DNA from 3 places in the Streptomyces sp. NPDC006551 genome. Region 1 is predicted to be linked to each of the others. Evidence: riboswitches for the same ligand, from Rfam matches in the RefSeq annotation. Region 1 holds a riboswitch; each other region holds the start of a gene.
What was found. A riboswitch is a leader RNA that binds a small molecule or an ion and turns the genes downstream of it on or off. The one in region 1 is predicted to bind thiamine pyrophosphate.
Positions count from the first base shown of each region.

Region 2: another riboswitch for thiamine pyrophosphate. It lies ahead of ABZY12_RS32700 (thiamine ABC transporter substrate-binding protein); the one in region 1 lies ahead of thiO (glycine oxidase ThiO).
Region 3: another riboswitch for thiamine pyrophosphate. It lies ahead of thiC (phosphomethylpyrimidine synthase ThiC); the one in region 1 lies ahead of thiO (glycine oxidase ThiO).

Region 1 covers NZ_JBEXOT010000007.1:128,224-132,202, reverse strand. The annotation lists gene ABZY12_RS10720 (thiazole synthase) at 1-528, opposite strand, end outside; gene thiS (sulfur carrier protein ThiS) at 534-743, opposite strand; gene thiO (glycine oxidase ThiO) at 740-1,906, opposite strand; TPP riboswitch at 1,916-2,028, opposite strand; gene ABZY12_RS10705 (FAD-dependent oxidoreductase) at 2,215-3,429, shown strand; gene ABZY12_RS10700 (Rv2175c family DNA-binding protein) at 3,473-3,838, shown strand; gene thiE (thiamine phosphate synthase) at 3,922-3,979, shown strand, end outside.
Region 2 covers NZ_JBEXOT010000067.1:11,310-15,288, forward strand. The annotation lists gene ABZY12_RS32695 (iron ABC transporter permease) at 1-475, opposite strand, end outside; gene ABZY12_RS32700 (thiamine ABC transporter substrate-binding protein) at 514-1,578, opposite strand; TPP riboswitch at 1,665-1,772, opposite strand; gene rlmN (23S rRNA (adenine(2503)-C(2))-methyltransferase RlmN) at 1,802-2,908, opposite strand; gene ABZY12_RS32710 (FhaA domain-containing protein) at 3,152-3,979, opposite strand, start outside.
Region 3 covers NZ_JBEXOT010000003.1:196,772-200,750, reverse strand. The annotation lists gene ABZY12_RS05345 (hypothetical protein) at 107-934, shown strand; gene thiC (phosphomethylpyrimidine synthase ThiC) at 1,058-2,839, opposite strand; TPP riboswitch at 2,833-2,981, opposite strand; gene ABZY12_RS05335 (YibE/F family protein) at 3,143-3,979, shown strand, end outside.

The DNA of each region.
Region 1 (3,979 bases):
CCGCTCGACGATCAGCTGGAAGTTGTGCGGATTGCGGATGCCGAGCCCGGAGCCGATCGGCGACCCCAGCGGCATGATCGCCGCGCATCCCACGTCCTCCAGCTTCCGGGCGAGCACGGGGTCGTCGTTGGTGTACGGAAGGACCGTGAAGCCGTCGTCCACCAGCGTCTCGGCCGCGTCGAGCAGCTCGACCGGATCCGGCAGCAGGGTCCGCTCGTCGGCGACGACCTCCAGCTTGATCCACTCCGTGCCCAGCGCCTCCCGGGCGAGCCGGGCGGTCAGCACGGCCTCGCCCGCCGTGAAGCAGCCCGCCGTGTTGGGCAGCACCTGGATGCCGAGCCGGTCCAGGACCGACAGGATCGAGCCCTGCACGGTCGGGTCCAGGCGGCGCATCGCCACCGTGGTCAGCTCCGTACCGCTGGCGATCAGCGAGCGCTCCAGCATGTCCAGGCTGGGCGCGCCGCCCGTGCCCATGATCAGACGCGAGGAGAACTCCGTACCGCCGAGAAGGAACACGTCGTCGGACATCGCGCTCAGCCTCCCTGCACCGCTGTGAGGACCTCGACGCGGTCGCCCTCGCCGAGGAAGGTCGCGGACCACTGGCCGCGCGGCACGACGGTTTCGTTGACGGCCGCGGCCACCCCCGAGGGGGCCGCGGTCAGGGTGGCGACGAGGGCGTCGAGCGAGACGGGGCCGGGGAGCTCGCGCGGCTCCCCGTTCACGGACACGTTCAGCACGTTCATGCGGGCTGCTCCAGACGTACGGGAGAGAAGCGGCGGGGGGTGAAGGGGCGGGCCTCGTCCGGGAGCGTGCCGGTGGTCAGCACCTCCGCCATGACGTCGCCGGTGACGGGCGTGAGCAGCACCCCGTTGCGGTAGTGGCCGGTGGCCAGCTGGAGGCCCGGCAGCGCGCTCGGGCCGAGCAGCGGCGCGTTGTCCGGGGACCCGGGCCGCAGACCCGCCCGGGTCTCGGTGAGCGGCAGCTCGGTGATGCCCGGCACCAGCTCGTGCGCGTCGCGCAGCAGCTCGTACACCCCGCCCGCCGTGACCGTGGTGTCCCAGCCGAGCTCCTCGCTGGTCGCGCCGACGACCAGCTCGCCGTTCTCGCGCGGCACCAGATAGACGTGGCTGCCGCGTACCACGGCCCGGACCGTGCGGGACAGGAACGGCGCGTACGCGGGCGGCACGGTCAGCCGCAGCACCTGCCCCTTGACGGGCCGTACCGGAGGCAGAGCCTCCTCCGGTACGCCGCCGAGCCGGCCGCTGAGGCTGCCCGCGGCCAGGACGACCTGGTCGGCCGCGAGCTCCGTGCCGTCCGCGAACACCGCTCCCGCGGCCCGGTCGCGCACGACCGTGAGACGGTCGGCGACGCTCCGGTGGAAGACCACACCGGCGCGTTCGCAGGCGACGACCAGCGCGGCGGCGAGCCGGCGCGGATCGACCTGGTGGTCGCCATCGACCCGGAGCCCGCCCCGCACCCCCGGAGCGAGCATCGGCTCGAGCCGGCGGCAGTCACGCCCGCTGAGCCACTCCGACTCCAGACCGCAGCGGGTCTGCAGGGCGTGCAGCTCCCGCAGATGCGCCCGGTCGTCCGCGTCGAGGGCGACGGCGAGCGTCCCGCACGAGCGGTAGCCCACGTCGTGGCCCGTGGCGTCGCTCAGTTCGGCGACGAAGGCCGGGTAGCGGCGGGCGGAGGCGAGGTTGAGCCCGAGCAGGGTCTCCTCGCCGTAGTGGAGTTCGGTGACGGCGGCGAGCATGCCGGCCGCGACCCGTGCGGCCCCGCCGCCGGGTTCGGGGTCGGCCACGGCGGTGCGCAGCCCGCGCTGCGCCGCGCGCCAGGCCGTGACGAGGCCGATGATCCCGCCCCCGATGACGAGGACGTCACAGGACGTACGGACGTGTGGCATACGTGATGGCATGGGCGTCCAGCCCCTCCCTTCGCCGGCATGACCCGGATCAGGTTCGTACGGTCGGAGGCCGGTCAGCCTCCCTCTCAGCCCGGTGCGTCCGGGCTCCCGTGAGTGCTCTACGTTGACGGTCAGACTATCCCCCGCCCTTCGCGCCGAGTAGGGAGCCTCCGCCATGGGACCGACGTCACTCCCCGGGCGCGTTCGGCGGGAGCCGTGCCGGGCAGGGGAGTCCCTGGAAGGTTCCGGCACCGGCTCGGTGGAGCGGCCACCTTCCTGACGTCCCGTCAGATGCGTAAGGTGATCGGGTGAGCGAGCAGAAGCAGGCACAGCAGCACGTCGTGATCGTGGGCGCCGGCATGGCGGGAGTGCAGACCGCCGTCGCCCTGCGCGAGCAGGGCTTCGCGGGCCCCGTCACCCTGATCGGAGCCGAGCCCCACCAGCCCTACGACCGGCCCCCGCTCTCCAAGGCGGTACTCCTGGGCAAGGCCGAGGACTCGGCCTTCGACGTCGACTTCGAAGCACTCTCCATCGAGCTGCGCCTCGGCCTCGAAGTGACCGGCCTGCGCGCCGAAGCCCACGAGATCGACACCGAGGCCGGGCCGGTGCCCTACGACGTACTGGTCGTCGCCACCGGAGCCCAGCCGGTCACCCTGCCCGGCACCGAGGGCGTGCCCGGCGTCCACCTGCTGCGCACCCTCGACGACGCCGCCCGGCTCAAGCCCGTCCTTGAGCGGCGCCACGACATCGTGGTGGTCGGGGCGGGCTGGATCGGCGCCGAGTTCGCCACCGCCGCGCGCGAGGCCGGCTGCGCCGTCACCGTCGTCGAGGCCGCCGACCGGCCGCTCGCGGGCGCGCTGCCCGCCGACGTCGCCGCCCCGATGGCCCGGTGGTACGAGGAGAGCGGCGCCGCTCTCCTCACCCACGCGCGCGTGGCGCGGATCGAACCCGGCAGTGTCGTCCTGGCCGACGGCCGGACGCTGCCCGCCGACGCCGTCGTCGTCGGCATCGGGGCCCGGCCCGCCACCGACTGGCTCGACGGCTCCGGCATCGCCCTGGACGCGGGCGGCTCGATCACCGCCGACGACCGGCTCCGGACCTCCCTGCCCGACGTGTACGCCGTCGGCGACTGCGCCTCCTTCCCCTCCGCCCGCTACGACGAGCGGCTCCTGGTCCACCACTGGGACAACGCCCTCCAGGGACCGCGCACGGTCGCGGCCGACATCATCGGCGAGACCCCCCGGGTCTACGACCCGGTGCCGTACTTCTGGTCCGAGCAGTTCGGGCGCTTCGTCCAGTACGCCGGGCACCACACGGGCGCCGACGAGCTGGTCCGGCGCGGCGACCCGGCCGGCGCCTCCTGGTCCGTCCTCTGGCTGCGCGCCGGCGTCCTGGTCGCCCTGCTCGCCGTCGGCCGCCCCCGCGATCTGGCCCAGGGCCGCAAACTGATCGAGGCGGGCATGCGCGTCGCCCTGGAGCGGGCGACCGACCCCTCCGTACCCCTGAAGGCGGCCGTCGAATAGGGCCCGGCTTCCGACTGTCGGTCCGGGATGGCAGGCTGGTCCCGTGACCGAGATTGACGCAAGAATCGATGCTCTCGTCCCCGCCTGGCTCTACCTCCCCGACATCGCGGAAATGCTCGATGTCGAGGTGACGCGCGTACGGCAGCTGGTCAAGGAGGGCCAGCTCATCGCCGTGCGCCGCGGTGAGAACAGGGCGCTTCAGGTCCCCGCCGCCTTCATCGACGGCGACAAGGTGGTCAAGGGTCTCTCCGGGACCCTGACGCTCCTGAAGGACGACGGCTTCACCGACGAAGAGATGCTGGAGTGGCTCTTCACTCCCGACCCGACCCTGCCGGGCACGCCCGCGCAGGCCCTCAGCGAGAATCGCGGCACGGAGGTGAAGCGCCGCGCCCAGGCGCTCGCCGTCTGACGCACCCAAGACACCACAGGAGATCCCGTGGGGCCGGGCCCGCCCGGCCCCACGGGACCGCCGCAGCCCCCGGGGGAGCACCCATGTCCACGCCACGCGCACAGCTCGCCGACGCCCGGCTCTACCTCTGCACGGACGCCC
Region 2 (3,979 bases), on a different contig from region 1:
CGGCCTCCTCCTGACGGGGGTCGAGCTGGGCCCACAGGCCGCCGACGGTCCGGACGACGACGGCGTAGTTGAAGAAGACATGGGCGAGGAGGATCGCCCACACGGTGGTGTCCAGGCGGACGCCCCACAGCTCGTCGAGGAGCCCGCCGCGACCGACGAGTGCCAGGAACGCCGTGCCGACCATGACGGTGGGCAGGACGAAGGGGACGGTGACGACGGCGCGCAGCAGCGCCTTGCCGGGGAAGTCGAAGCGGGCGAAGACGTACGCGCCGGGCAGCGCGATCAGCAGGGTCAGCGCGGTGGAGGCGAGCGCCTGCCACAGCGTGAACCAGAGGACGTCGAGGATCTCCGGCCGGGTCAGCGTCTGGCCGAACCGGCCGAACCGCCATGCCCCGTCCACCATGAGCCCGCGCTCGATGATCGAGGCGACGGGCCAGGCGAAGAAGAGGCCGAAGAACGCGACGGGCACGACCATGAGGCCGAGCCGCGCCGCGCTTCCACGGGGCGCTTTCGTCACTTCAGCACGAGCGAGGACCACGACTGGATCCACTGGTCACGCTTCTCGGCGATCTTCGCGGGCTCCATCGTCTGCGGCTTGTCGATCACCACCCCGTGCTGGGTGAACAGCTCGGGCAGCGTCGCGTCGCTGGTGACGGGGTTGACGAACATCTGCAGCGGCATGTCGTCCTGGAACTTCTTGGAGATCAGGAAGTCGATCAGCATCTTGCCGCCCTCGGGGTTCTTCGCCCCGTCGAGCAGTCCGGCGAACTCGGTCTGCCGGAAGCAGGTGCCCGTGGAGACGCCGGTGGGGGCGGTCTTCGGCTGCGGCTCGGAGTAGAGGACCTCGACCGGCGGGCTGGAGGCGTACGACACGACCAGCGGACGGTCACCCTTGGCCTTCTTGCCGCCCGCGGAGCCGGAGAACTCCTGGTTGTAGGCGAGCTCCCAGCTGTCGACGGTCTTCACGCCGTTGGCCTTGAGCTTCTTCCAGTAGTCCTGCCAGCCGTCGTCGCCGTACCGGGCGGCGGTGCCGAGGAGGAAGCCGAGTCCCGGGGAGGACCGCTCGGGGTTCTCGACGACGAGCAGGTCCTTGTACGCGGGCTTCGCCAGGTCGTCGAAGGTCTGCGGGGGCGCGAGCTTCTTGTCGGCGAAGTACTTCTTGTCGTAGTTGACGCAGATGTCGCCGGTGTCGACGGGGGTGACCCGGTGCTCCTCGTCGAGCCGGAGTCCGGCGGGGACCCGGTCGAGGCCCTTGGCCTCGTACGGGACGAAGATGCCGTTGTCGAGCGCGCGGGACAGCAGGGTGTTGTCGACGCCGAAGAAGACGTCGCCCTGCGGGGAGCCCTTGGTCAGGATCTCCTTGTTGACGGCTTCACCGGCGTCGCCGCTCTTGAGGACCTTGACCGTGAAACCCGTCTTCTGGGTGAACTCCGCCAACACCTCCTTGGAGGCGTTGAAGGAGTCGTGACTCACGAGGGTCACGGTCTTCGGCGCACGGCTGTCGGCCTGGTCGCCGGAGCCGCCGCACGCGGCGAGCGTGGTGACGCCCAGCGCGGCGACGAGCGCGCCCGCGGCCATCTTCTTGGTGCTCACTGAAATTCCTCCTGGGTGTGACCAGGAAGAGACGCGGCCCTGCCCACCCGAGGGTGGGCAGGGCGCAACAGCTCGAGTAACGACCGAACTTCCTACCCAGAATGACCTGGGCGAGGTTCAGAGGGTCTGCGGTCCGTTGACCGCACTCTCAGCGCTGTGGCGCTCCCCTGTCGGAATATGGAGATGTGTTCGAGCTCAGCCTACAAGGTCAGCGTTCGGTGGCGGCGAGCTGTCCACAGGCGCCGTCGATCTCCTGACCTCGGGTGTCGCGGACGGTCACCGGCACGCCGTGGGCGGCGATGGCCTCGACGAACGCCTTCTCGTCCTCGGGACGGGAGGCCGTCCACTTGGACCCGGGGGTCGGGTTCAGCGGGATGAGGTTGACGTGCACCCGCTTGCCCCTGAGGAGCCGTCCGAGCAGGTCGCCCCGCCATGCCTGGTCGTTGATGTCCCGGATGAGGGCGTACTCGATGGAGATCCGGCGGCCGGACTTCTCCGCGTACTCCCAGGCGGCGTCGAGGACCTCGCGAACCTTCCAGCGGGTGTTGACGGGCACGAGGGTGTCGCGCAGCTCGTCGTCGGGCGCGTGCAGCGAGACGGCGAGCCGGCACTTGAAGCCCTCGTCGGCGAAGCGCAGCATCGCGGGCACGAGACCGACGGTGGAGACGGTGATCCCGCGCTGCGAGAGCCCCAGCCCGTCGGGCTCGGGGTCGGTCAGCCGCCGGATCGCCCCGACGACCCGCTTGTAGTTGGCGAGCGGCTCGCCCATGCCCATGAAGACGATGTTGCTGAGCCGCGCCGGCCCTCCCGGCACCTCGCCGTCGCGCAGCGCCCGCATCCCGTCGACGATCTGGTGCACGATCTCGGCGGTCGACAGGTTCCGGTCGAGCCCGGCCTGCCCGGTGGCGCAGAACGGGCAGTTCATCCCGCAGCCGGCCTGCGAGGAGATGCACATGGTGACCCGGTCGGGATACCGCATGAGGACGGACTCGACGAGCGTGCCGTCGTGCAGCCGCCACAGGGTCTTACGGGTGGTGTCGTCGTCGCACGAGATGTGCCGGACGACGGACATCAGGTCGGGCAGCAGCTCGCCCCGCAGCTTCTCGCGGGAGGCGGCGGGGATGTCGGTCCACTCGGCGGGGTCGTGGGCGTACCGCGCGAAGTAGTGCGTGGACAGCTGCTTGGCGCGGAACGGCTTCTCGCCGATCGCGGCGACGGCTTCCTTGCGCTCGGCGGGCGTGAGGTCGGCGAGGTGCCGCGGCGGCTTCTTGGCTCCGCGGGGCGCGACGAAAGTGAGTTCTCCGGGCTTGGGCATGGTTCTACCAGTGTCGCAGACGGATCCCGGCCCCCAGGGCCCGAAGCGCTCCGCGGTCGTCCCGGGCCGTCTCCGGGCCGTCTCCGGCGGCCCGGAGACGGCCCGGAGGGCCAGATCCGCCGTGGCGCGGCCGTCTGCTCGTCTACTCGTCGCGGCACACGCGCCCCGCCAGGACCCCGCGGGCGGCGCCGGCGATCTTCATGATCGACGACGCCTCGTCGTGCGGCCCGCTCCGGTGGGGGGTCAGCCCCATGCGGGGGCGGCGAACATGCTGGCCGCGTTGTAACCCGAGTGGGGATACGAAGCGCCCCAGCTCACGGCCTCGGGCTGGGTGCGGGGGAAGTCCGCGGCCACCAGCGTCGCCAGATCGAAGTAGGCCTGGCGGGTCTGCGGCCTCATCTCCTTCAGATCGACCTCCGCGCCCGTGGCGAGGTGCTCGTCGAAGGGGATCATCACCACGCCCCGGCAGCGGGCGCGGAAGTGATCGACGACGTCGTTCACCTTCACCATCTTGCTCTTCTTGCGGGGCTCGGAGATCACGGTGATGCTCCGCTGGACGAGATCGTCGTAGTGGTGCGCGCTGAGCCAGTCCAGGGTCGTGCTGGCGCTGGTGGCGCCGTCCACACTGGGTGTGGCGACCACGATCAGCTGGTCCGCGAAGTCGAGGATGCCGCGCATCGCGCTGTGCAGCAGGCCGGTCCCGGAGTCGGTCAGGACGATCGGGTAGTGCTGTCCGAGGCAGCCGACCACCTGCCGGTAGTCCTCGTCGTTGAACGCCGTGGAGAGCGCGGGGTCGGCCTCGTTGGCGAGGATCTCCAGTCCGCTCGGGGACTGGGAGGTGAAGCGCCGTACGGCCATGTAGTTGTCGATGTTCGGGAGCTCGGCCACGAGGTCACGGATGGTGGCGCTGGTCTCGCAGCGCACGCGCCGGCTGAGTGTTCCCGCGTCCGGATTGGCGTCGATCGCGACGACCCGGTCCTGACGCTCGGTGGCGAGGGTCGCCCCCAGGGCGGTCGTGGTGGTCGTCTTGCCGACTCCGCCCTTGAGGCTGATGACGGCGATCTTGTGGCA
Region 3 (3,979 bases), on a different contig from region 1:
TGTGCCGTAACCGCAATACCATCGGCTCATCCGTAGCAGGCTCTCCTCCGTTTCCGCCCAACTGCCCGTGATCCGCGGGTGGCCAGGGCCTACGGAGCATCGGGGGATGCACATGAACGTGGCTCCGCACCTGCTGACCGAGGACCGCGCCGAGTACGAGCGCATCCTCGACGACGCACTGCGTAACGCGCACGCACGTCCGGAACTCGCCGAAGTCGGGAAACGGCTCACGGCCGAACAGCTGCGCACGATGGCGCTGAACGCGACAGCGCTGATCACCACCGCGGCGGCGACCGAGTACGACCACTTCGTGAAGATCCGCGAAGAGGGACGCTCACCGAGCGGTACGAGTGTCATGGGCGCCGTCCTCGCGGCGGACGGCGACGGTGCGACCGGTGGTCCCGGCGCCGGTGTCGTCGCGATCGTCACGGTCCTCGCGCCCGTGCTCGCCGGCACGGCCGCGGTGATCTTCCTGCTGGTCGGAGCCGCACTGAAGACACTGGCCCCGACACTGGTGTTCGCCGAGACCCTGTTGACGGCGGGCTGGTTCTTCGGCGCCGTCGCGGCGGCCGGGCTGCTCTGCGCGGCCGCCGGGCTCCTCATGACCGCGCTGCGCAACAGCGCCACGGAGGTGGCCGCGACGGGGCCCGCCCCGGGAGGAGACGACGAGCTGTCCCAGGCCAGGGAAGCCTGGCGCCGCGCGCTGCTGGAACGGGGAATCCTGCCGTTCCTGCGCGACGCGCTGGCCGACCCCGGCGCGGCCCGGCCGGCCTCGCCGCCCCGCCCCCTGCCGACCTCCCGAATACCGAAGATCGGCTACAGCGGCCCGGAGTTCTCCAGCCCAGGCGAGGGCGCGTCCGGCACTCGTCCGACGTTCAGCAGCCCGGACTTCAGCAGCCCCGACTTCGGCTCTCCGGAGAACCGACCGGAGTGAACGCCGGAGAACCAGCCGGAGTGAACGCCGGAGGGACGGCACGGGAGCGGACGCCAGGACGGACGGAACCGGGCCGGCCCGCGACTCCCCCCGGGGCCGCGGGTCCGCCCGGTGTCCTCCAGGTCAGTCCGCCAACGGGAGGTAGACCCGGTTGCCGGAGGCGGCGAACTCCTTGGACTTCTCCGCCATACCGGCCGAGATCTCCTCCGACTTGAGGTCGCCACCGTGCTCCCGGCGAATGTCCTGCGAGATCTTCATCGAGCAGAACTTCGGGCCGCACATCGAGCAGAAGTGCGCGGTCTTCGCGGGCTCGGCCGGCAGCGTCTCGTCGTGGAACTCACGGGCCGTGTCCGGGTCGAGGGCCAGGTTGAACTGGTCCTCCCAGCGGAACTCGAACCGCGCGTCCGACAGCGCGTCGTCCCATTCCTGCGCCCCCGGGTGCCCCTTGGCCAGATCGGCCGCATGCGCCGCGATCTTGTACGTGATGACGCCGGTCTTCACGTCGTCGCGGTTGGGCAGGCCCAGGTGCTCCTTGGGCGTGACGTAGCAGAGCATCGCCGTGCCCCACCAGGCGATCATCGCGGCGCCGATCCCGGACGTGATGTGGTCGTACGCGGGCGCGACGTCCGTGGTCAGCGGGCCGAGGGTGTAGAACGGCGCCTCCTCGCAGATCTCCTGCTGGAGGTCGATGTTCTCCTTGATCTTGTGCATCGGGACATGGCCCGGGCCCTCGATCATCGTCTGCACGTTGTGGCGCTTGGCGATCGTGTTCAGCTCACCGAGCGTGCGCAGCTCCGCGAACTGCGCCTCATCGTTGGCGTCCGCGATCGAACCGGGGCGCAGACCGTCGCCCAGCGAGTACGTGACGTCGTACGTCGCCAGGATCTCGCAGAGCTCCTCGAAGTTCGTGTAGAGGAAGTTCTCCTTGTGGTGCGCGAGGCACCAGGCGGCCATGATCGAACCGCCACGCGAGACGATGCCGGTCTTTCGGCGGGCGGTCAGCGGCACGTACGGCAGCAGTACGCCGGCGTGGACCGTCATGTAGTCGACGCCCTGCTCGGCCTGCTCGATGACCGTGTCCTTGTAGATCTCCCAGGTCAGCTCCTCGGCCTTGCCGTCGACCTTCTCCAGGGCCTGGTAGAGCGGCACGGTGCCGATCGGCACGGGGGAGTTGCGCAGCACCCACTCGCGGGTGGTGTGGATGTTACGGCCGGTGGACAGGTCCATGACCGTGTCCGCGCCCCACTTGGTCGCCCACGTCATCTTCTCCACCTCCTCCTCGATGGAGGAGGTGACGGCGGAGTTGCCGATGTTGGCGTTGACCTTGACCAGGAACCGCTTGCCGATGATCATCGGCTCGATCTCCGGGTGGTTGACGTTGGCCGGGAGCACCGCGCGCCCCGCGGCGATCTCCTCCCGTACGACCTCGGGGGAGACGTTCTCGCGAATGGCGACGTACTCCATCTCCGGGGTGATCTCACCCCGGCGGGCGTACGCGAGCTGGGTCACCGCCTGGCCGTCGCGGCCCCGACGGGGCTGGCGCGGGCGGCCGGGGAAGACCGCGTCGAGGTTCTTGAGTCCCCCGCGCGGCGAGGTGTGCTTGATCCCGTCGTCCTCGGGGCGGACCGGGCGGCCCGCGTACTCCTCGGTGTCGCCGCGACTGATGATCCAGTTCTCGCGCAGCGGCGGAAGACCCCGCCGTACGTCGGTGTCGATGGTGGGGTCGGTGTACGGACCGGACGTGTCGTACAGCGTCACGTCCTTGCCGTTGGTGAGGTGCACCTGACGGACCGGCACACGGAGGTCGGGGCGGGAGCCCTCGATGTACCCCTTGTGCCAGCCCGGTGTGCGCTCGTCCTGGCCGTCCTGGCTGGTGGCAGGCGTGCGTGCATCCTGAATGGTCATGAGACCGATCTCCCTACGCCGGCATTACCCGGTAACAGGTTCGGCGGTCGGCGCAGCCTCTTCCCGTACGTACGTCAGTACGCGCGCGTACGGTGATCAGCGCCCTCTCAGCCCGGTGCTCCGAGCTCCCGCGTGTGCAAAGGTGCCACCACGCTAGCGTCAACCCGGGCGTGCTGAACAGTGGGCCCCCGCCGTTCTTGCGATGATCGGTCGGTGACTTCCTCGCAGCAGACCCCCGAACCGCACGGCGACGGCACCGGCCACGGGCATGGGCACGGGCAGGACGACGGCCATGGCGGGCATGTGGCGCACGGCCACACGCACAGCCATGGGCCCGCCGCGCCCGTCTCCCTGCATCTGCGCAAGGTCATCGCCGCGGTCCTGATCCCGTTCGCCACCGCCGTCCTGGTCGGGCTCGCGGTCCTGTGGCCCGGCGGCACCCCGGCGCACGAGCGCACTGGCGTCGGCTTCGACCGGCAGACCGAGCAGGGCAAGGTCGTCTCGGTCGAGTACGTCGACTGCAAGGACGTGAACGCCGCGCAGGTGCCGCCGACCGGTGACACGACGACACCCCAAGGGCGGGAGGCGGTCAACGCCCAGCAGGGGCAGTGCGCGAAGGCGACGATCGAGGTCACCACGGGCAACGACAAGGGCCGCACCTTCATCGAGATCGTGCAGCCGGACGCGCCCCGGCAACTGCGCGAGGGGCAGGGCGTGGTGGTGGCGTACGCCCCCGACGCCCCGCGTGACCTGCAGTATTCGGTGACCGATGTGAACCGCAAACTCCCGATGGTGCTGCTCGCCGGAATCTTCGCGCTCGCCGTCGTGCTCGTCGGCCGGTTGCGCGGGCTGATGGCCCTGATCGCGCTCGCCGTGAGCTTCCTGGTGCTGACCTTCTTCATCCTGCCGGCGATTCTGCAGGGCTCGAATCCGCTGGTCGTGGCGGTGGTGGGGTCCAGCGCGATCATGCTGATCGCGCTCTACATGTGTCACGGGCTTTCGGCCCGTACCTCGGTCGCGGTGCTCGGCACCCTGATCTCGCTGCTGCTGATCGGGCTGCTGGGCTCGCTCTTCATCGGCTGGGCTTCACTCACTGGCAACACGGACGACAACACCGGCCTGATCCACGGCCTCTATCCG